DNA from 4 places in the Thalassotalea sediminis genome. Region 1 is predicted to be linked to each of the others. Evidence: riboswitches for the same ligand, from Rfam matches in the RefSeq annotation. Region 1 holds a riboswitch; each other region holds the start of a gene.
What was found. A riboswitch is a leader RNA that binds a small molecule or an ion and turns the genes downstream of it on or off. The one in region 1 is predicted to bind cyclic di-GMP.
Positions count from the first base shown of each region.

Region 2: another riboswitch for cyclic di-GMP. It lies ahead of QUE09_RS06770 (hypothetical protein); the one in region 1 lies ahead of QUE09_RS10080 (DUF3718 domain-containing protein).
Region 3: another riboswitch for cyclic di-GMP. It lies ahead of QUE09_RS17140 (GGDEF domain-containing protein); the one in region 1 lies ahead of QUE09_RS10080 (DUF3718 domain-containing protein).
Region 4: another riboswitch for cyclic di-GMP. It lies ahead of QUE09_RS09315 (DUF3718 domain-containing protein); the one in region 1 lies ahead of QUE09_RS10080 (DUF3718 domain-containing protein).

Region 1 covers NZ_AP027361.1:2,194,458-2,200,366, reverse strand. Annotated here, with positions in the region: gene QUE09_RS10090 (manganese efflux pump MntP) at 1-68, shown strand, start outside; gene QUE09_RS10085 (patatin-like phospholipase family protein) at 174-1,325, opposite strand; gene QUE09_RS10080 (DUF3718 domain-containing protein) at 1,526-1,885, opposite strand; cyclic di-GMP riboswitch class I at 1,952-2,042, opposite strand; gene QUE09_RS10075 (CoA transferase subunit B) at 2,267-2,926, opposite strand; gene QUE09_RS10070 (CoA transferase subunit A) at 2,936-3,637, opposite strand; gene QUE09_RS10065 (hydroxymethylglutaryl-CoA lyase) at 3,717-4,622, opposite strand; gene QUE09_RS10060 (acetyl/propionyl/methylcrotonyl-CoA carboxylase subunit alpha) at 4,622-5,909, opposite strand, start outside.
Region 2 covers NZ_AP027361.1:1,502,729-1,508,637, forward strand. Annotated here, with positions in the region: gene ppc (phosphoenolpyruvate carboxylase) at 1-328, opposite strand, end outside; gene QUE09_RS06765 (hypothetical protein) at 694-1,026, opposite strand; cyclic di-GMP riboswitch class I at 1,166-1,248, shown strand; gene QUE09_RS06770 (hypothetical protein) at 1,335-2,387, shown strand; gene QUE09_RS06775 (aldo/keto reductase) at 2,467-3,519, opposite strand; gene QUE09_RS06780 (c-type cytochrome) at 3,529-4,620, opposite strand; gene QUE09_RS06785 (M14 family metallopeptidase) at 4,985-5,902, shown strand.
Region 3 covers NZ_AP027361.1:3,804,199-3,810,107, reverse strand. Annotated here, with positions in the region: gene QUE09_RS17145 (2-thiouracil desulfurase family protein) at 1-215, shown strand, start outside; gene QUE09_RS17140 (GGDEF domain-containing protein) at 212-1,222, opposite strand; cyclic di-GMP riboswitch class I at 1,495-1,577, opposite strand; gene QUE09_RS17135 (tetratricopeptide repeat protein) at 1,690-3,561, shown strand; gene QUE09_RS17130 (hypothetical protein) at 3,576-4,055, shown strand; gene rep (DNA helicase Rep) at 4,123-5,909, opposite strand, start outside.
Region 4 covers NZ_AP027361.1:2,023,380-2,029,288, forward strand. Annotated here, with positions in the region: gene recC (exodeoxyribonuclease V subunit gamma) at 1-2,175, opposite strand, end outside; gene QUE09_RS09310 (hypothetical protein) at 2,337-2,663, opposite strand; gene QUE09_RS09315 (DUF3718 domain-containing protein) at 2,990-3,334, opposite strand; cyclic di-GMP riboswitch class I at 3,402-3,484, opposite strand; gene QUE09_RS09320 (RNA-binding S4 domain-containing protein) at 3,619-3,942, shown strand; gene QUE09_RS09325 (ion channel) at 4,023-5,006, shown strand; gene QUE09_RS09330 (proline--tRNA ligase) at 5,119-5,909, shown strand, end outside.

The sequences.
Region 1 (5,909 bases):
AGAGTAAGGCTGAGCTATTGGGCGGTATGGTACTTATCTTAATAGGCTTTAAGGTATTACTCTTCTGAAATATAGCAGTTCCAACAAACCTCATATAATGCTCGCTTTTGGTTGTGAGATTTGATGAAGTTCTGTTCATCGAATCTGATGGATCACGTTAAAACTTACTCGCCTTATTTTAATGCTAAAAATGCCCTAATTTTTGTTTCATTTTCTAAAGCGTCTTGATAGCCAAGTTTGATCAATTGTTGGCAATAAGTTCGGTCAAAGAGTAGGTAACTTACAATACTTGACTCGGAGTCATTTGTTATGCCAATTGCTCTAAGTAATAGCCGTATAGCCAACGGTAAATTGTGATAGTACTCAACAGCAATGGCATTAAAGTCATGGCTAGGGTTAATCACAAGAGTTTCAATTGGCTTTAACCCCTCTTGTGAGTTTTTATCTTTATCTGATATTAACGATAATGTTTTATTAACGCGCTTAAGGCGTTCTAAATCACTTTGTAAAGTATCAGAAAATATACCATCAAGTAGGTGACCCGCAATTGTTGCACTTGTTGGCGGGTGAGGATTATTCTCTGTTTGATGTAAAGGCTCTGAAGGTTGTTCAACGCCGATAATAAAAAGTTTCTCTCCCCCTAAATGAATAGCAGGGCTTAATGGAGATAACTGGTGTATAGAGCCATCACCATAATGCTCTTTACCTAATTTTACCGATGGAAATACTAACGGTATTGCCGCAGATGCAAGCAAATGGTCGCTATTTATTTGGCAAGGCAATCCTTTTCTTTTCTCTCTAAACCAAGGTGAAATTGTTGCGTTTGATTGATAAAAGCTAATCGAATCACCACTGCTATAACTGGATGCAGTGACTGACAACGCGCTTAAATGCCCCTTTAACAAATTGTTGTCAATTCTATTAAAATCAACGACTTCGTTTAATAACTCTCGTAATGGTGCGTTATTTAATAAACTACGTGCTCTTTTATTGGCATAATCTGCTTGAAAGCTTGCAAGCGCACCTCGCGTGATATGGCTGAATACGCGAGCAGGATCACTGTGATAAATTCTGCTTGTGGTTAGATTTTTCCATATCCATTCAAGTTTCTTCACCCCAAGTTGAAAGCATGAGGCGTAACAAGCTAAACCTGTCGAATTAATTGCGCCTGCCGACGTACCACAAATGATTGAAAAGGGCGTCGGGTAATGTCTTGGTGAAAATTTGGAAACAGCCGATAATACACCGACTTGATATGCTGCTCTTGCACCACCACCTGTTAACACTAAAGCTGTTTTTTGATGTTGGCGTGATCGATATGTCACTGGTTAATCACGTATACTTAATAGTTAATTAGCTTAAAGTTTATCGCTTATTAATAAGATTTCCAAATGAAATTAGCGAGGATATCGCTAATTCGCAGATAAAAAAAAGCCAGCATAAGCTGGCTTTTTTAAATCGACAGAAGAATTATTAACTAGTAAAGCTATTTACTAAACAAATAACGCCTACTAAAAAATAATTTTTAGCTGCTAACGCGTTCGTTAGCTGCATCTATCAATGGTTGCGATCCATTCTGGATATTTGCAAGATTATCTGAAACAACTTTCTTTGGTAGCTTACTTACTATCATTGAACCTGTTTCAACTGAACCTCGATCTGAAGCAAATACCAGCAAGTTTTTACCATTACACTGAATACCATCAAAAACTCTACGGATTTTAATTTTATTCGTTCTTAAAAATGAGCGCATACGTTTCTTATCGTCTGCTGCTACATATTCACATAAGCTCTGAGCTATGTTTGATGCTTCTGCTTTCGGAGCAGAAACGATAGACGTCATTGTTAACGCTGTAATAGTAGAAACTAGTAATAATTTTTTCATTTTAATAACCTTTAATTCATGAATGAGTTTATTAAAAGAAAAAACCACAGGACGTACCTAATTGAACTCGGTAACTCCGCTGTCATAGATAAGATAACTTACCCTTAGACCGGTGGTTTTGCGTAACATGTTTTCGCATGTTTTGCCTTTTCTTTGTCAATTTTAGTATTACGAATTTGAAAGATAAAATCAAGTCTTGTGAAAATTATGTAAATCTTAGTGTGTCAATAGTATTTATAATAATATAAATTACAATGAGTTAGCGTTAAAAACCTCGTGAAAGGGGATGCGGATTATTACATAAGCGTACAAAATATTATGACAAAGGAGCACTAAGGCTCCTTTTAATATTCTGATTTGTTATAGGTTTATTCTTTTTGGTTATTTAAATGTCATTTCTGGTACGTGCTCCGGTATAATAAGTTCACCTGCCGTTAATGACTTAATTTCTTCGACTGATACACCCGGTGCGCGTTCAATTAGATGAAATTTATTATCTTTAATTTCAATGAAAGCTAAATCAGTTAATACTTTATTGATACAGCCTTTACCGGTAAGTGGTAGTGTACATTGTGGGAGTAATTTTGATTCGCCATGTTTAGATGCGTGTGTCATGGTGACGATTATATTATCAGCACCTGCAACTAAATCCATAGCTCCCCCCATCCCTTTTATTAATTTACCTGGGATCATGTAAGAAGCAATATTTCCTTGAACATCAACTTCAAAAGCACCGAGTACAGTCAAATCAACATGACCACCACGGATCATGGCAAATGATTCTGCGGAATCAAAAATAGAGGCGCCTTTTGCTGTGGTTACCGTTTGCTTACCTGCATTGATAAGGTCTGCATCAATTTCTTCTTCCGTTGGAAATTGTCCCATACCCAGTAACCCATTTTCAGACTGCAACATTACTTCCATACCTGTTGGTACGTAATTAGCAACTAAAGTAGGAATACCAATGCCAAGGTTTACGTAGTAACCATCTTGTAATTCTTGTGCTACGCGTTGCGCAATTTGTTCTCTTGATAAAGCCATGTTAACTCCTTATGCGCTTCTCGTTGTGCGTTGTTCTATACGTTTTTCGAACGTGCCTTTGATAAGACGATTTACGTATATACCTGGTGTGTGGATTTCATCGGGTGCTAATTCACCAGGCTCTACAATTTCTTCAACTTCAACAACGGTTATTTTACCTGCTGTTGCTGCCATAGGATTAAAGTTACGTGCTGTTTTTCTAAAGATAAGGTTGCCATATCTGTCTGCTTTCCATGCTTTTACAATGGCAAAATCACCCGTGATCGCTTTTTCAAGAATATAATGTCGTCCGTCAAATTCGCGCTCTTCCTTACCTTCAGCAACAGGGGTACCGTAACCCGTTGCTGTGTAGAATGCTGGAATTCCAGCACCACCAGCACGCATTTTTTCTGCAAGTGTACCTTGAGGCGTTAACTCTACTTCCAATTCACCACTCATCATTTGACGCTCAAACTCGGCGTTTTCACCAACATATGAAGCAATAATTTTTTTAATTTGGCGGTTGGGTAATAAGACGCCTAAACCAAAGTCATCGACACCGCAATTATTGGAAACCACGGTTAAACCAGTTGTGCCTTTGCGTTGAATTTCGGCAATAAGGTTTTCCGGAATACCACATAGGCCAAAGCCACCCGCGATAACTGTCATGTTGTTTGTTAATCCAGCTAACGCTTCTTCATAGCTTGACACCACTTTGTCAAAACCTGCCATGATTTACTCCTTGATAAAAGTAAGAGCACCAATACGTTTAGTTACTCTCAAATTAAATTTCAATTGTTGTTGATATTATTTATTCGCATTTTGCTCTAAGCGCATTGGATACCTTAGAAACAGGCTGCTTACCAAGCTTGTCACTAATAAACCAGCCTGCTTTGAGCAACTTGTTCAAGTCAATGCCTGTTTCAATAGCTAAACCATTTAGCATGTATACAACATCTTCTGTTGCCACATTGCCTGAAGCGCCTTTAGCATAAGGACATCCACCTAAACCGGCAACGGCTGAGTCAATAACACTGATACCATGTTGTAATGCCGCGTAAATATTCGTTAACGCTTGGCCATAGGTATCATGGAAGTGCACAGCGAGGTATTGTATGGGTACTCGGGCGCTTACTGCCTGTAACATTTTATTGACAGAGGCTACTGTGCCCACGCCGATTGTATCGCCAAGTGAAATTTCATAGCATCCCATTTGGTAGAGCTTCTCGGCAACATTTGCAACTGTATTTGGTGAAATCTCACCATCATATGGGCAGCCTACTACGCAGGAAACATAACCTCTTACGGGAATATTATGTTCTTTGGCGGCATTAATAACGGGTTCAAATCTCGCTAAACTTTCATCGATTGAACAATTAATGTTTTTTTGGCTAAATGCTTCAGATGCCGCACCAAAAATAGCAACTTCGGTTACACCTGCAGCGAGCGCTGATTCAAAGCCTTTTAAATTGGGGGTTAAAGCAGCATAGGTAACACTAGTATTACGTTGAATCCCTGCCATGACTTCCGCAGATGTTGCCATTTGTGGCACCCATTTTGGGGATACAAAGCTAGCGGCTTCAATGTAACTGAGTCCAGTTTCGCTTAAAAGGTTTATCAGGTGAATTTTATCATTTACGTCAATGGAAGTTTTCTCGTTTTGTAGGCCATCTCTAGGGCCTACTTCAACAATCTTAACCTTACTTGGCATTGCCATTATGATAACTCCTTTGGTGTAAATGCGAGTAACTCTGCACCACCATCGACCATTTCACCTGATTGATAAAAGATAGTATCAATAGTGCCATCAGTTGGCGCTTTGATTGTGTGCTCCATTTTCATCGCTTCCATGATCATTAAAGGCTGGTCTTTTGATACCGTATCGCCAGCAGAGACAAGTACACTTACCATCGTACCGTTCATTGGTGCCGTTAAACCATTTGTTTGGTCTTCAGTATTATTCAAGCCGCAATCAGGACGAATATAAGTGAAATTAAACACACCGTTAGCTCTAAAGAGGCTGATATTGTCATTTTCTCGACTGATTGTTGCTTGGCTTCTGTAGCCATCAATACTTGTGTATAGCTCGTCACCATCAATCCAACCTTGGCAGTCTAGTGCGCGTTCTTGGAAGGTTTCATGTTCAACTCTAATTAGATAATAACGACGGTTTCCCATGCGTTTCTGCTCAACAATAACCGGATAATGTATATCGTTGTGCGCCAATGTTAGCTTATGAATATGCGCTTCATTTAACCGCCATGCGTTAGTATGATTCCACGGTGAAAAGGGGTCTGTTGTGTCTTTTGCAATCGACTTAGAACGCTGTGCTAAAGATAACACCATATAAAGGGCTGCCATTGGCAATTCGTCCGTCAAGGCTTGCTCACTGTTATGGAAAATGTCGTCGTGATTTTTTTCGATAAAACCAGTATCGATATTACGTTCAATAAACGCCTTACTTGTCGCCAAGTTATATAAAAAGTCTAAATTAGTTACCACACCGTTTATACGGTATTCAGTGAGTGCTTTTGAAAGTCGTTGTAACGCTTTCTCACGGTTTTCATCCCATACAATGAGTTTTGCAATCATAGGGTCGTAATAAACACTGACTTCATCACCTTGTCGTACACCAGTATCAACTCTTACATGGTTACTTTCTTGAGGCGTACGTAAAAAGCTTAAGGTACCTGTTGCAGGTAAAAAGTCGTTATTGGCATCTTCAGCATAAATACGTGCCTCAAAAGCGTGCCCATGGATCTTTAGTTGATCCTGACTCTTTGGCAGTACTTCACCAGCAGCAACACGTAATTGCCATTCAACGAGATCTTGACCAGTAATAAGCTCTGTTACAGGATGCTCAACTTGTAGACGAGTGTTCATTTCCATAAAGTAAAAAGAACCGTCTTGATCTAGCAAAAACTCAACGGTTCCAGCACCTCTATAGCCAATGGCTTTCGCCGATTTTATTGCCGCTTGACCCATTTTTTCACGTAATGTTTGT
Region 2 (5,909 bases), 690 kb from region 1:
CGAGCTTGTTTTTCAAATCATCTAATGGATGCGGTAAGTCTAGTTCAGCGAGACCTTTATCACTGGCAGTATATTGTTGTTCAGCAATATTCGCTAAATTTAGGAATTGGCTAAAAGCTCTAGCATGGACGGTTAGTTCATCGGCATCCAGATCTCTAAATTTCTTTTGAAGTGCCACTAATGCTTGGCTATCACCGTTGGTTGCCTCTTTAGAGAGGTGACGAATCGCTTCTATTTCGTCAACCCATTTAGCACCTTTATCATTAGCAATGGTTTGGCCTAACGCTTCACCTAGTTTTCTTACATTATTGGAAATAGTTTCTAGCATAAATGTACCTATATGTAATTTTATTACAACAAATGGTGTTTACTTACTCTACGAGAAAATGGGGTTAAATCCAATTAATATTTGGCTTTAATCATTTTTTTCTGAAATTCAATATAATTTAGTTGTACTAAAATGGTGTTAAATTACGTAAATTAAAGCGGTAGGGCTTTTAAGTAGCAATTTATTTGAGCTTTTGCATTTTATTGTAGTGCAGTAATGCGGTTTTTGAATACTTGTCGTGAGGTAATGTGTGTTTCATGTTTGTACTAAGTTGATATTAGAGATTAAAGCGTGTTAATAAAACAACACAAGCGTTGCGTAATTAACGCATTATTACTGGGAACATCGCACTTACAACATCAGTGCTACTGCATAAAGTTTAATAGATGAGGGCACGGCACGGTGGGCAACTCAAATGTAACGCTTGCTCCTTGTAGTTGCTCAAGAATAACATTATCAAAACTGAGTATTTCAATGTTATTGAGAAATGAGAAACTTTGATGGTCAACAGCATTGGCGATAAAGGCGACTTCTGTTACTAAAAACTCACTACTTTGTTGTGAGGGTATTGTTGCTTTATCTGCGAATAAGTCGGTGTAACCCTCTATGTAGAGTCTTTCTTGTTGGCTGTCGTCTGCAAAGAAATAGTTCCCAACCCCATCGTCAAAACCATTGCTAAAGTGCCATTGACTCAACATTAATGATTGTCATCAAACATAATTGCAGCTGCAAAACCACTGAAAGTGAAGGGGAAGTATTTTATAGACGGGTAGATACGCTTAAGTTATATAAAGTTTTGACTTATATGCGCTTTTAGTTTTATTATGGCTGTTAACAGTTTGTAAAAGGCAAGTATGGTGAAATCCATATACGCAAAGTTTCCGACCTAAGGTATATACTATGGTAGCGGGACTGCAGAGAATTGAACCTTCCCAATCCTTGTCTTTTTGTGAAAGTGACGCGTCTAGCGATAGCGATAATTTAAAAAGATCACAAGGATAAAGCCATGAGTAATTACTTCTATAAAGTAAGTAAACGCATAAGTTTTGCCATTATGCTCACTAGTAGCAGTATGGCGTTTGCTAATATTTATGACCTTCAAAACAATTTAGCGTCGTTTAGTCCTGACAATGCCCATTTTTCTCTACTAGGCTTTTCAAATAATAATGTTTTAGCGCACGAAAACTCAATGATTTCATTTCCTGTTGGTGAGCTTAATCAACGCGGTATGCAATTAGAAGTTATTAGTGACAATAACGCTGTTTCAGGTGTTCTGAGTCAAAACGAACTACTTGTGTATATAAATGAGGTTGATGAGGATATTGCGGTTACTGTTCGTGTAGTAAATGTGGCGAATGTAATGGAAACCTCCTTATCATTTACCATCAATGTTGTTAATAAACCAACATTGGCTATTGATAATTTTGGTACCACGCAGTTTGCATCGAATAACATTGCAGATGTTATTGTTGGTGATACTCAACGATTTCTCTCTGGGTTTTCAGGAGGAAGTTTTACGGGTAATTTTGGCCATAGTTTGGTTAAAGTTAGCAATGCACCGCTTGTTGATATGGGCGCATTTAAAAATAGTGCCCCAAATGTACACCAAACGAGTTTCGGTGTGCCAATTGGACAGTCAACCCCTATGTTTTATCAGACATCAAAAATTGCACCATCGTTTGCTTCAGTTAAAGCAATATCTACATCGTTTACTCAAACTCAAAATACATCTTTTGTGCCATCAGCGTTGATAGCACTTGGGCAAGAAAAAGCGAAAGAAATTGCTAAAAGATCAGCGGAACTTATTGTTAACAATAATGCTTCTAGTCCTCAACAAACGGAAGAAAGCCCTAGTATAGATCAACCAACAAAAAATGAGGTTGAGGTTGGTAACGACGAAAAGTCTCCTCAACAGGCGCAAGATGATCTGTTGGTGTTCAACCCTGTGAATAATGAGCAACCGGCGGCGGTAAAAATACCAGAGCCAAATTCGTTTGTTTTAATGTTACTTGCATTGATAACAGGTGTTTCTGTGTGGCGATTTAAAAAGCGCTCATAAAGATAACGCCTCAATCGATTAAGGTAAGTCGATTGAGGTGTTTGCTTTAAATTTGTAATACGTCCAACTTATCGCTTGCTTAAAAAGGAGAAGGGTGAGCTTTTAACCATGCGTTTATACGCAGTAACGTTTCTTCTGTTAAGGTAATGTTAAACGCGTCTATGTTTTCTTTTAATTGCGACATGCTCGTTGCACCTATGATGGTAGACGTTACCCCGTTTACTTGATCAATCCATGCTAATGCAAGTTGAGCCGGTGTTAATTGAATCGAGTTTGCTAAGTCACAAAATGCCGAAATAGCAGTTTCAACATTTTGGGTATCGCGGAAAAGCCCATGTCTTTGCATTAACGTCCAGCGGCTTCCTTCTGGTCTTTTACCGTTTAAATACTTACCTGTTAGTGCACCGGTTGCTAAAGGTGACCAAGGTAAATAAGCGATATCCTCATGGACACAGTTCTCAATTAAATATGGCCAATCTTTAGTGTGCAGTAAACTAAATTCATTTTGGATAGAAACCATACGCGGTAAGTTATGTTGTTCACTTAGTTTTAAATATTGATTAATGCCCCAGGGGGTGTCATCTGATAATCCGCAATAACGAATTTTTCCTGCGGTTACACATTCCGCCAGTCCCAATAGAATATCATGCATTTTCTCTATTTCTTCTTGGGCGTTCATATTCGTGTAGTTGAGCATGTTAGGCCAATGCTTGGCAAAATGTGGTGAACTATAGTTTGGCCAGTGCAATTGATAGAGGTCGATGTGATCAGTATTGAGCCTGCGTAACGAGTCATTAACTGCTTGAATAACCGTCTCTTTAGATATATCACTGCCACCTCTAATATAAGAAAGACCAGGACCTGCTATTTTGGTAGCAATAACTAAGTTGTTACGTCTCGTTGGGTTTGCTTTTAAATAATGACCAATGATTGCTTCCGTTTTACCATATGTTTCGGCGTTAGGGGGGATAGCATACATTTCGGCTGTATCGATAAAATTAATACCTTGGTACTGGGCATAATCAAGTTGATCGTTTGCCTCTTGTTGATCGTTTTGTTTCCCCCAGGTCATCGTACCTAAACAAACACGAGACACTTCTAGTGTGCTACTACCTAAACGTACATATTTCATGAAAACTCCTCAATCGGTAAGGTTATTAATATCACCGCGCGTTACTGGGTACCCTAGATGCATCCAACCGAAAATGCCTTCCCATAAAACGGCTGTTCGGGTATATCCTCTGTTTTTTAATTTATTAATGACATGATCGGCTGCAGCGCGAGGGCAGGAACAATACGCCACTATTTGTACATCTGTTGGTATATCTTCAACCATGATATCAAGATCCGCATAGTAAGGAAGCGGCACCGAACCTTTAATATGCGCCGTTTGCCAAACAGAAGTTACGCGAGTATCAAATAGTACCATGCGTTGTTTTTTTTCTAGCGCCTCATTAAGATCTTCTGCCATCACGTATTGGTTATCTTTTAATGAAAAGCTAGGATCAGCTCCTTTAGGGTTGATGACATAATTCTCTGGTGTTGGCAGTGATTTTAAAATGGGCTTGGTATCTTGCCAGCCACTTGCTTTACTGCGCAAAAAAGCAGTGATATTGTCGATTTCTTGGTCTGTTAAAACGCCTTGATATGCTTTCATCGGCGTATTTTGTCTGCCGTGCCTAATGGCATATCGAATGAATTCATCCGTGTTATGTGCCAATGCTGAAGGGTTACCGAGTGCAGGGGCGGTAATACCTTCGCCGTTTTTACCATGGCAGGTAGCACATTCTTTTTGATAACTTTGAGCGCCTTTTTGAATATCTCCATGTACGGGGTTGGTCGAAAGCTTTATACGATCTACACCAGCTTGTTCGAAGAGCCAATAGGTTAAATTCCAAGTTTCCGCCAACGTCATTGGACCGCCAACCTCGTCTAGGTAGCCGCCCATCGGGGTACCTGTTCTACCATAAGACATAGGCCTTAAAATCGCATGTGGTACACCTGATTGAAACAAACTTGCACTTTTTAATGATGGGGCGTGGTCGTTTACATGCCCTTGTCTTTCTTTTCCATGACAAAGCGAACAGTACTTTTGATAGTTTTGCTCAGCAACTTTCGCTTGTTCTGGTGTAAGCTTTCGTGGTGGAGGCATGGTTTCATAATCTTGCGCAATAACAGTAAGGGATCCCAAAATTACAGATAAGCTTATAAGTGTCGTGAGTAATTTAATCATAAGAAAGAATTCCTTTTGTTCTGTTATTTTGTGTGCTGTTCATTCAAGCAAAATATAAGGTGCGTTGATCATATAGTACAGTCAATTAGGCGCAAATAAATGTAACAAAGTTATCATGACTAAGATTAAGGATGTGTTTAAGCATTGAATGAATTAGTCAGAAATATTGTTTTTTACAGTGCTAATATGCACTTATCAAACATAACTGTTTGTGATGTTATCGTTTATTTAAATATGAAGTCATTACAATAACAAGCCTCGAAGGAAAATTTCTACTCATTTGCTGTTTGAGTCGCTTATGGAGGGTGATAATTGTCATGCTTTCGGTATAATCGCGTCAACGCAGTAAAAAGTTGAATATATTATGCAAAACGAAAAGGCTTACGCTATAGGCACACCCGGTAAAAAATGGGGTGAAGAAGAAAAACTACAATGGCAAAAATTACAAACAATAAAGCGTAGTTATCAGCAAGAAGTTGTCAGTAAAATTGAACAATTAGGTGAAAAATTCAACATTACGCAATATGGGGCGTTGTCATTTGATGAACAGAGATATCCTTTATTTGCGCTAACCTCGCAACACTTTGATGATTGTAAACCAACGGTACTCGTAACAGGTGGTGTGCATGGCTATGAAACTAGCGGTGTGCATGGTGCATTATTATTTGCACAGCAATTTGCAGATAAATATCAAGATAAAGTTAATTTTGTTATTGCTCCTTGCCTCAGCCCTTGGGGCTATGAAACGATTAATCGGTGGAACCCATTAGCAATCGATCCTAATCGCTCATTTTATGCTAACAGTCCTGCTCAAGAGTCAGCAAAATTAATGATGTTTGTTGAAAGTTTGGGTACGCGTTTACTGGCGCATTTTGATTTGCATGAAACAACAGACTCCGATAATACTGAATTTAGGCCTGCACTAGCAGCGAGAGATGCTGAAACGCACGATAACTGGAATATTCCCGATGGTTTTTATTTAGTAGCAAACTCCGCAAAGGCTGAACCAGACTTTCAAAAGGCTATTATCGAAGCAGTATCTAAAGTAACGCATATTGCCCCTGCAGATGATAATAACCAATTAATAGGTGTACCTTTATCACAAAAAGGTGTAATAAATTATGATGCGACGCCGTTAGGGCTATGTATGGGGTTTAGTGATGCAACGTATGTAACGACCACAGAAGTTTACCCTGACAGCCCTAAAGTAGATGCTGATAATTGCAATTTGGCCCAAGCAACGGTTATTACAGCTGGGTTAGATTACATACTAATGCAATAGTATTCAT
Region 3 (5,909 bases), 1.6 Mb from region 1:
TAGATATATGCAAAAAACATGGAATTAAATATGCGTTGTTAAAAGAATCTAGCCCATCCTGTGGTAGTAATACTATTTACGATGGTTCGTTTAATGGTACGAAAATACCTGGCCAAGGAGTTACTGCTGCATTGTTACAACAACATGGTATAGAAGTCTTTAGTGAACAAACATTGATGGCGCTAATTGCTAAAGTTGAATCGATGTCTGATTAGGTTGCGACGGTAATTTTGTTCGCAGTATGACGCTGCATGTCTGTGACTAAGTTTCGGGTGTAATTAATGACGGACTCTACATTTTGTGACAGGTTAAAATCGTTTACACCCAGTGAAATAGTCATGTGTGGTAATCTAACCCCTGACTTACTACTAACAAATCTTAATTTCTCTACACCCTGACGAATTTTTTCTGCTATCTCGCTTGCGATGCCTCGTTCGATCTCTGGCAATAAAATAAGAAACTCATCATGACCAGAACGCACAGGTAAGCCACTATCCCCTACATAAGTACCAATTTTATTTGCTATTTTAGACAGCAAAACATCACTAATTAATCCGCCGAATTTATCACTAACTGCAGATAGCTTATCAACATTTACAACTATCGCGGCAATTTGTTTGTTTGGATCTTCAAGCGTCCACTGTTCTAAATTCTTATTCAATGCTTTTCGATTGTACAATCCAGTCAATGGATCTAAGTAGACTTCTTTCTTAATTTCAGCCAGCTCAGACTTTAATGTTTGTGATTGTTTTTTTGATAATAAGAGTTGTTTAGCGAGTTGTTGCTGTTTTTGTCTAAAACTCTTTGAAGCATGTTCTATTTGTTGAACGGCATTGGTAATGGCTTTTTGATTATTAGACTTGAGATCAATAATATTATGGTCAAGTTTGCGAAGTAAAGTATCCGCACTGTGCATTGATTGTTGATTATTAGTAGCTAAATTATCAACTAGGTCATCAATATCGGTGATTATCTCTTCTCGAAAATTACTCTGACCGAGTATATATTGTTTATATAACTCTTGAATGAAATATTCGTCTAACTTTTTGCCGAGTGATAACTGCTGTTTAATTTGTCTATTTAGCTCAGGTGTTTTGCCAATGATATACTCATAACAGACTGAATAGTTTATCGGCGACGCTGGTAGGTGCCATAAGTTTAGTTGCTTAATGGTTAGCGTTGATTTTTGTTCAGCTTGTTTGATGGAATCATGGTATTTCAAAATCACCCATCCCCTAAATATTACTGCGAGTTATCTTTATTGTTATAACTTCATTCTCTAGTAATTTTTCACAAAGTGCTAGCGTTTATCGCAAATTATTGTAAATAAATTGCCTCATGACATTTATCTGATTTTAGCTATAACAAAATACTGGAAATAAAGGAGTGTTATCAGCGATAAAAGAGGACAAGGGAGCACGCAAAGTTAGTGCTAATAAAGAAACATATAGCTTAAGAAATGCCTAAAGTAGACAAGCCCCCACTATGTCTAAATTTGGTAGTTCCGCTGCCGTAGGTTTCCCCTTAGACCGGTAACTTTGCGTCTCTAGCTTTCGCTAGATTTGCCCTTATCGAGCTTTAGCTGCTCAATTGCCATTATAGACAGAGAATATAACTTGTAAACCATAAATATTATTTATATGGTAAACTTCATACGATATTTTTAATAACTCCTTGAAATAAAGGAAGATGAAAGCTCATCCGATGATCCGCACGCTATTTGTCTTTGCCATTATAATCAGTACCCTCAGCACAGGTTTAAACGCCGAAGAGCGTGCTAGCGTTGGTATTGTTGAAAATATTAACTGGGTTAACAAATTATACGATAGTGATAGTGAGTCGATACCATACAATGAAGTATTAACCTTGTCTCAGCGCGTGATTAAACAAAGACAGTTTTATAACAATAATACCTTGGCGAAAGTTTTCACGTTACTTGCCGATGCCGCCGCAAATACAGGTGATCTCGCGAAGTCGTTACAATTTGCACAAGATGGCGTGTCGCTGCTGAATGTAGATAAGCAGATAAACCTGAGGCTATTATTAAAAGTGGCGGCAGGTTATTACTACAAAGGTAAATTTAATAGCGCTAAAGAAGTCGCTGAGCGCGCGGTTGCTATATCGAAAAAGCACAATAATGTAGAGTGGTTAATCTATGCCATCAGCTACCGTGCAATGGCAAACGCATTGCTAGCTCAACATGACAGTGCATTAAATGATATAGAAAAGGTTGAACAGTTACTTGAACAACAACCTAGCCTATCCGATAGAATTGCTTTGATTAACTTACTGGCAAGTGCGCATTATTATTTAGGTGATAATAACACGGCAATTTCTTTGTATAATAAAGTGCTAAAGCTTCGCTTTGAATCAAAAAGAGTGGTAAATATTGATCAGACGTATTACCACTTAGCCCGTTCTTATTTGGCATTAGGTCTGTTAGATGACGCTTATAATGCTTTTTGGGAAGCACTTAGCTTTGCGAAAAAAAGAAATGCACCCATTCGTGTTGCATATGCCCAATCTGGTCTTGGTAAAACGCATTATTTACAACACGAATATCAACAGGCGTTGGCATTATTTAATAAAGCTGAAAAAGGGTTTCAAGGTTATAATTTAACGCAGCCTTATTTAGCGGTTTTAGTCGACCTTGCTAAAGTTCACCAACAGCTTAATAATAAAGCGCTGCAGTATCGTTATATTAAGCAAGCAGAACGGATTTCTGTGACTACTGAGTTAACAGAAGTGCAAAATGAATTGCATTTGATGGCTGCTCACATGTATCGAGATTTAGGGCAGTTAGATAAAGCATTAGCGTCATACTTTAAGTATACGGAAAAAGAAAAGCTTTTCGATCGTAATCATCGTCACCAGACAAACTTAAATCAACCGAATAATGCGACTAGTCAAAAACGTCGAGATTTTTCACTTCAATTTGCCAATCAATCTACGTTGACTCAAGAATATCAAGTAAAATACCAACAACAACGGCAGTTGATCAGTGTATTAATTGTGTCTATTGTCCTGTTGTTTTTACTATGTCTTTGGTTAGGGTTTAAATTACGAAAAATCAAACTTAAACACCTATACGATGAAGTTGAAAAACCGATTGATTACATTGCAGGACCGAGTTATAGCAAAAAATTGTATCAATACCATTATAAAATGGCGCGACGTTTCGAGTACCCGTTAGCAGTCGGTTATTTTACCATTGATAATTGGAATGAGCTTACTTTCCTATTTAATAAAAAAGTTGTTGCGGAAGTTGTATCTGCGCTTGCCATACTTATTAATGACATTAAGGAAGAGTTTGTAAAAGTGGGGGTGATAAATGAAGGCGAATATTTGTTTTTAGCTCCACATCAACGCCCAGAAGACCTTCAACGTAATTTAGATAAACTTGCAAAAGCAGTAAAACAGCAACTTTTTGCAAACTTGGGTGAGTTTTCGTTAAAAGTTAGGTACGATTGTCAGTCGCCAAGTGTACAGGATATTGATCCTTACATCTTTTTATCTCGAATTAGTGATTCGACCGCCCCAGATAGTAATTATAATTTGTAGTTGTAGGTTTAATTATGATGTTTTTATTGGCTGTTTTAGCCGTTTTTATTGGTGTTAGTATTTATTTTTATTTTAGGGCTGAAGCTTTGCAGCAGCAATTAGTGGCGGCTAAAAGAGATGCCACTAATGCTAAAAAAGAATCAAAAATATTATTTGAGTCTGTCGCAGTTATTGCACGAAAAAATGAAGAGATAGTAAAAAACCGAGCTAAATTGTTACAAGAAAATGAGCATGCGGAAAAGTTCTTAGAAGTACTGCATCCATTTATTAATAATTATAGTGTGATTTATACCGAAGCGATTAGAGGTAAAGGACAATTGCACAAAATTACTCAAAAGTGTTTTGAAAGTTATCAAAAAGGTAGCTATCGCAAGTTTACAGGCATTATTGGTGCGATGAAGCCACATATTAATAGGGCGTGGTCAGGCAATAATATTGGTGCATTGGTAACGTTTACAGAAGCAATCTTTTACGACATGGAAAATCCAGAATAGTTAAAGCCAACACTGAAACTGATAAAGTGATCAATCAGTTTCAGTCACTGTCGTACTTTATCGCGTGTTAATTTTTCTTTTTAAGTAACTCTCTTAAGTTCGCCACACCTGCTTTAGCGGTTTGTTGCTTTTCTTCCTGTGTTTTTGTTGCTTTCTTTGTTTCCCAGTTTAAATCATCTTGTGGTAATTCATGTAAAAAACGGCTGGTATCTGTGCGTGCTACTTCACCAAACTGACGCCGCTCTCTAGCATAGGTGAAGGTGAGCTCGCGCTGAGCCCGTGTAACCCCTACATAGGCTAACCGCCTTTCTTCTTCAACATTACCTTCGTCTATACTTGTTTGATGCGGCAATAACCCTTCTTCCATACCGATTAAGTAGACATAAGGGAACTCTAATCCTTTTGAGGCGTGCAGGGTCATCAATTGTACTTGATCGGCAAATTCTTCTTCTTCGTTACGCTCCATCATGTCACGAAGTGTTAATCGTGTGACGATTTGCGGCAGAGTCATGGGTTCTTCATCGTCGGAACCTTCTAACATTTGCGTGATCCAACTAAAAAGCTCAGTAACATTTTTCATGCGCATTTCTGCTGCTTTCGCGCTTGGAGATGTATCGTAGAGCCAATCCTCATAATTTATTTCTCGGATCATACCTCTAAGTACAGCTGCGGTATCGCCGCGCTCTGCATTGTCGGCGGTTTCGACCAGCCAACGAGTAAAAGCTTGCATTTTTGCTAAGCCACGACCCGTTAAGTACTCTTCTAACCCATATTCAAAACTTGCAGCGAACATACTAATTTGTCGTTTATTGGCATAACTGCCGAGTTTTTCCAATGTTGCTGGGCCTAATTCTCGTTTCGGTACGTTTACAATACGCAAAAACGCATTATCGTCGTCTGGATTAACTAATACGCGTAAATATGCCATGACATCTTTGATTTCTGCGCGAGAGAAAAATGATGTACCACCACTAATTTTGTAGGGAATGCGGTTGGTCATTAAGGCTTTTTCGAGTAGACGAGACTGATGATTACCGCGATAAAGCACGGCATAGTCTTTATAGTGACTTCGATTTAAAAATCGATGACCGATCAGATCACCAACAACACGTTCTACTTCATGTTCTTCATTTTTGGTCTGTAAAACGCGTAACTCAACACCGTAATCTAATTCACTAAATAACGATTTATCATAAACATGCGGGTTATTAGCAATAAGAATATTGGCACATTTTAAGATACGACCGCTTGAACGGTAGTTTTGCTCGAGTTTGATTAATTTTAAGGAGGGGTAATCTTGGCCGAGCAAAACAAGGTTTTGTGGTTTGGCACCACGCCATGAATAAATAGACTGGTCGTCGTCACCTACTACTGTTAAACGGCCGCGCTCTCCAGTTATTAATTTTACCAGTTCGTATTGGCTAGTATTGGTATCTTGGTATTCATCGACCAACATATAGCGAATTTTTTTGCGCCATCGCTCTCTTACTTCCGCATAGTTTTTTAGCAGTAGCGTTGGGATCAAAATCAAATCATCGAAATCTAGCGCATTATACGCTTTCATATGCTGATGGTATTGTTGATAAAACTGTGCATATTGTAACGTATCTGCATCGCTCGACTGTTTCATTGCCGCATCAGGAAGAAGTAAATCATTCTTCCAATTCGAAATCATCGATTGCAATTTATTTAAGAGATCTTTATCGCCATCAAGTTGCTCTGCAGTTAATTCTTTTAGTAGCGCTAAGGTATCTTGGTCATCAAATAGTGTAAAACCAGGCTTGTAACCTAAGGTTTTAATTTCTTTTCTAACAATATCAAGTCCCAGCGAATGAAAGGTTGATACCGTTAAAC
Region 4 (5,909 bases), 170 kb from region 1:
TACTAAAGAAGGCTGCTTTTCTTTATTGTTTTTAATGTTTCTTCCTTGGTAGCTTAAATAAAGAGATTGACGCGCTGAAAGTAAGGCTTCCAAAAATAAGTACCTATCGTCGCCTCTGCGCGATCTGTCCCCTATTCTTGCATTGGTTTTAGCGAGTAAGTCAAAACCAAAAGGTGTCCTTATACGAGGAAAGTCTCCATCGTTGAGCCCAAGTACACAGATAATTTTAAAAGGAATACTGCGCATTGGTAACATCGAACAAAATGTTACTTGTCCGATCATAAATTGACGACCTGGATCTGGTTGACTAAAGTGCATTGTTAAAAATTCATTAACAATACTCAGTTCAATATCTTGCTCAAACTTAGCTTGTTCTGTAAATTGCAATAAACTATCAATTGCTTGAGAAATTATAGCAATACTGTCATCCCTTTCATCAAAGAAATCTCCCAACATAGTCGTTAACAAAACATGCCATTGTTTAGGAGATCTCGCTTGACTTAACGCACTTCTAAAAGCTTGCAAGCGTTCGATGATTTCCATCAATTGCCCTAGTAACAACGCATCTTGCCCTTCTACATCAGGTATAAGCAGCTTATCATCAAAAATAGTTTCAACATCACCAAATGCAAACCCTTCTAACAAACGAGCAAAGCCATATTGCCAGGTAAATTGTGGCGAAACGCCTTTGGTATTTAACACTTGAGATTTATGTTCAGCGTTTAATCCCCAGTGAATGGTCGCTTTATTCAGCCAAATTATCATTTTATCAATGTCTGAAGCTGTCAACTTAAAGCGAGATTGTAGTGCAGATAATTGTAGCCAAGAAACGATTTGGTTCACTTGAAACCGACTATCAGGTAAAGCAAGCATTTCACTAAACGCGATAACTAAAGGATCTGAGTCTTTCGCTACACGGTCTGCTATGGAGCATGGTAATGGTGGTACATCATTTGCGTAATCTTGCCAACCTTGAGCAAATACAGCATTTACATATGGCGCATAATCTTCTATTTGTGGACACATAACCAAGACATCTTTAGGTGTCATCGTTGGGTCTTGATTAAATTGGTGCAACAACCAATCATGTAATCCTTGTACTTCCCGTAAAGGACTATGAGCGCTAGTGATCACTATAGATTCATCTTTAACTTTTTCAGGTAATTGCCGCCGGTCGGTTAAGGTTAAAATATCGTGCTGTAACGATTGTAAAACGCTTGGTTTGGAGGAATTACCGCCAACATCGGTTTCAAAAGCATCAATACTTACTGTACTGTATTGTTGTAATAATGATAAAAATTCTCGGCCTTGTTGCCCCAAATTTGCAAGCAAAGGGTTTCCCACTGATTCGTTTAACTGATCTAAATTTTCAGTCCACCTATCAAGTTGGCGCATTGCCTGTTTTTCGCTAATTATATCACCCCAGTAATCAAAACAGGGATTCAGGTGGTAAAAATGAACTTGCGTATAATTGCTTACTTGTTCTAAAAACGACAGCCAAATAGGTGCCATTGCATTAATACCAAAAAAACTGATTCTTTTAGGTAATACATGTGATTTTTCAGCAAGCTGCCCTATTGCGTTTTCGACTAAAGCAATTGGGTCATAGGATTGTTCACGCGTCAATATTGCCCAAAGCTTTCGTTGCCAGCATTCTTCTTTGTGTAATGCTTCTTGGTTATCAAACGCTTGTGGCCTCTGGTTAACTTGCCATTGCGATAGCCAATCAGGTCTGTAAATTAAATATTGTTCAAACAAATCAGCGAGTTGGCAGGCCAGTTGATATCGTTTTAAATTATCAACCTTGTCACTGTTATTCCGCCAATATTGTGTAACTTCTAGAAAGTCTTGATCATCCGTTATTTCGTTGTCGTCTAGTAACTGATAGATGCGCCAACTTAACGCTTCACGGGTAAATGGATCCTGTTCAATCATATGCTTTGGTAAAACCAACGAACGCATTAATTTCCATAAAAATTGGGCGGGTAATGCATATTCATGATTGAAGCTAATGCCAGATAAGTCTGCCAAAGACATATTTAACCAATGCTGCATACCGGCATTTTGCACGATATATACATCTTTTGAAAAAATAGGAAGTGGAGATATTTCTTGTATTCTATTGGCCAATGCCAATAAATTTTCCGTCTTATTAGCAGGATAAAGGTATATCAAAGGGCATCCATTTAATCGTATTCTTTACAGAGAATTTAATCATATCGCTTCAAGAAACACTAGCAACGATTAACTGAATGCCCGATAAATATACTTGTTACCGTAAGTATTAACGTATGTCGTTCATAAGTATATGAGTAATAAACTTAATTTTTAGCAATTTATCGAATGAAATCTAAGTGTTTTTGATAAAAATCACCAACAATTGGTAATGCCGTGCGTTGCCCTATTAAGGCATGAAAAAGACCAACACACCATAACACCGCGACGCCCAAACATAATAACCATCCGACAAAAGGAACTAACGCTAATAATGCCCCAGTTAAGGTTAAGCCTAAAGAGTCACGTAGATGGAACTTAGCTAAGGCAGAACGATTATTACCATAAATAAAAGCGGCAATGACCCAGCCGATAATGGTTATATAAGATAATACTGACACAAGCTTAACCATGTCATACTTTAATCGACTATACGCTCGAAAATACATAACGTTACCTCTCATCGTCATCACAAAGTTAAACAAGATTCCTCGTTTAAACTTAATTCCCTTTATCAATAACCATAGAGAAAAATTGAGAATGCTTCAAACAACAACATGTAAATTGATTGTTAAAGTGATGTAAGTAATCAGGTAAGTACATTATTTTAAAGTTGATCTACGTAGGGTAAATAATTTAGATCGAATACTTATAGCAATAGGATGTTTTATAGCTAAATAATTTTTAAGCGTTGACGAAGAAAATTTACTCGTACAAAACAAAAAACGGGCGCCATTTAGCGCCCGCTTTATTAAAATCTTTTGTAATCTAATGATTAACCGTTTACACGCTCATTAGCAGCAGCTTTAAGACCAGTATTTGTAATACTTGCAAGGTTTGCTGATACAACTTTTTTTGATAATTTACCAATCATCATTGTGCCTGTTTCTGTAGCATTAGCTGTCGCAGCAAATTGTAATAAGTTTTTACCGTTACATTGAACAGTGTCAAATACGTTACGAATTTTAATACGATTTGATTTTAAGTATCTACGTAAGTCTGATTTAGCATCCGCAGCAACAAATTCGCATAAGTTTTGCGCAACAACGTTTGCTTTGGCTTGTGGTGCAACAAATAATGTAGCTAATGATAAAGAAGCAACGATTAGTAAGTTTTTCATGATTACCCTTTCTAAAGTATGTTAATAACTTTTAAGAAACCACAAGCATGAAAAGCTTTTGTAACACTTAGGTAGCCCCACTGTCATAGATAAATCCGTAGACTGGTGGCTTTGCGTAATACCCTTTCAAGTACCTTGCCGTTTCTAGTTGCGCGCATTGTATAGATATCAAACAAAATTACAAGTAAAACTTTGTTTCTTTTATGTTTCAATAATTCAATCTATCAACTCAACAGACAAATCGTTAAAATAGATCTTCATGATAAATACTCACCGGATATATAATGACTATAGAAATAGAAGTATCATCGCAACCCATCGAATTATACAAATTACTTAAAATTGCAAACTTAGTTAGCGGTGGTGGTGAAGCTAAAATAGTTATAATGGAAGGTTATGTTCAGCTTAACGGCGAAGTAGTAGTTCAGAAACGTAAAAAAGTTTATCATGAAGATATTGTCAGCTTTAATGGTGAAAATATCTTGTTGATCTGTCACCAAGCTCCAAAGATTCCCGAAAAACGAATAAAAAAAACCAAACAATTGCCTAAAGAAAAAAGCTCTGCACCTAGGCAAGTTAAAGGTGGTAGAAAGAAAATTAACTTCTAGCGTTGAAACTTTAACGACAAAAACACGTTTAATATTTAACTGATTAGAAAGATCACGTCTCAATATCTATACTCTTAAACATGAGTACTATAAATAACTTATGTCAATATAACGATCCGGAAGGTTACAAATGCAAAGCGCAGGCTGAACCTTCTGGGTATTGTTTTTGGCATGATAAAACAATAGATAAAACGCATGACAATATCCAAGACAAGTTAACGCAATATGTTCGTTCAGGAGGGTTGACGAGAGGTATTTGTTTGAAAGAAGCAAACTTAACAGGTATTGATTTAGTCAATCATCATCAAAAAGTTGGTTACGACTTTTCATATACAGATTTTTATCGCGCCAATTTATCGGGTGCACACTTATTTAACATCAATTTATCAAACGCCAGTTTAATGAAAGCTGACCTAAGCGACGCTAAATTAAATTGTGGCAACTTAACACGTTGCAACTTGCTTGGCGTTAAATGGAAAGGCTGTAAAATCGAAAATATCAATTTCGGTAAAAAACTGATGCAAGAAATTAATGCCAAGCAAGCACTAAAGGCCAATAAGCCATTGCTTGCGTTAGATTACTTTCAACAAGCAGAAGAAATATACCGGGATTTACGAAAACATGCCGAGCAAGAAGGTTTATTTAGCATTGGTGGTACACTAATCCAAAAAGAGCTCACCATGCGACGCTATCAAATGCCTAAGTATTCTTTTAAACGGATAGGTTCTAAAATAGTTGATTTGTTTTGTGGCTATGGCGAAGATCCGTTAAGAATAGTAGGTTTATCATTGATAATAATTTTTATTTGTGCACTTTGTTATACTTTCACTGGCTTAAATTTTCGCGGTGAAGTGCTTACCTTTGATGCAAGTAAAACAGCTATCGAAAACTTCTCTTTTTTTATCTCTTGTTTATATTATTCTGTTGTCACCTTCACAACACTGGGTTACGGTGATTTTACACCTGTAGGAATTTCAAGAGCGATTGCCGCAATTCAAGCTTTTACAGGCAGTTTTACAATCGCTTTATTCGTGGTTGTATTTGTAAAGAAAATGACGCGATAGAAAAAAACGAATCGCCAACCTTATTTAGTGCAATTTTCTCTTTTGCACATTCAGCGCCCCTGCTAGAATAGGGACATTAATCTATTCATGACAGAAACGGAAACACACATCCATGCGTACAAGCCAATATTTACTTTCAACATTGAAAGAAACGCCAGCGCACGCTGAAGTAATTAGCCATCAATTAATGTTACGTGCAGGTCTAGTACGTAATATTGCCTCTGGACTGTACACCTGGTTACCGACAGGTTTACGTGTTTTAAGAAAAGTTGAAAACATTGTTCGTGAAGAAATGGAAAAAGCCGGTGCTATCGAAACACTAATGCCAATGGTTCAACCGGCTGATTTATGGCAAGAATCTGGTCGCTGGGAAGATTACGGCCCTGAATTACTTCGACTACATGACCGTCATGAGCGCCCTTTTGTTTTAGGACCAACGCATGAAGAAGTTATTACAGCGATCGTGCGAAACGAAGTGAACAGTTATAAACAATTACCACTGAATGTTTTTCAAATTCAAACGAAATTTCGTGATGAGATACGTCCACGTTTTGGTGTTATGCGTGGTCGCGAATTCCTAATGAAAGACGCCTATTCATTTCACATTACTGAAGAGTGTTTGAAGAAAACTTATCAAACAATGTTTGAAGCATATTGCAAAATATTTGAGCGTTTAGGCTTAGATTTCCGCCCTGTTGTAGCAGATAATGGTTCCATTGGTGGTGAAGGATCTCATGAATTTCATGTACTCGCAGAATCAGGTGAAGACGACATAGTCTTTTCTGATAGCAGTGATTACGCCGCAAATATTGAAAAAGCAGAAGCCTTAGCACCAAGCGGTGAACGACCAGAAAGCACACAATCATTAACTGAAGTATCGACCCCAAATGCAAAATCAATCGA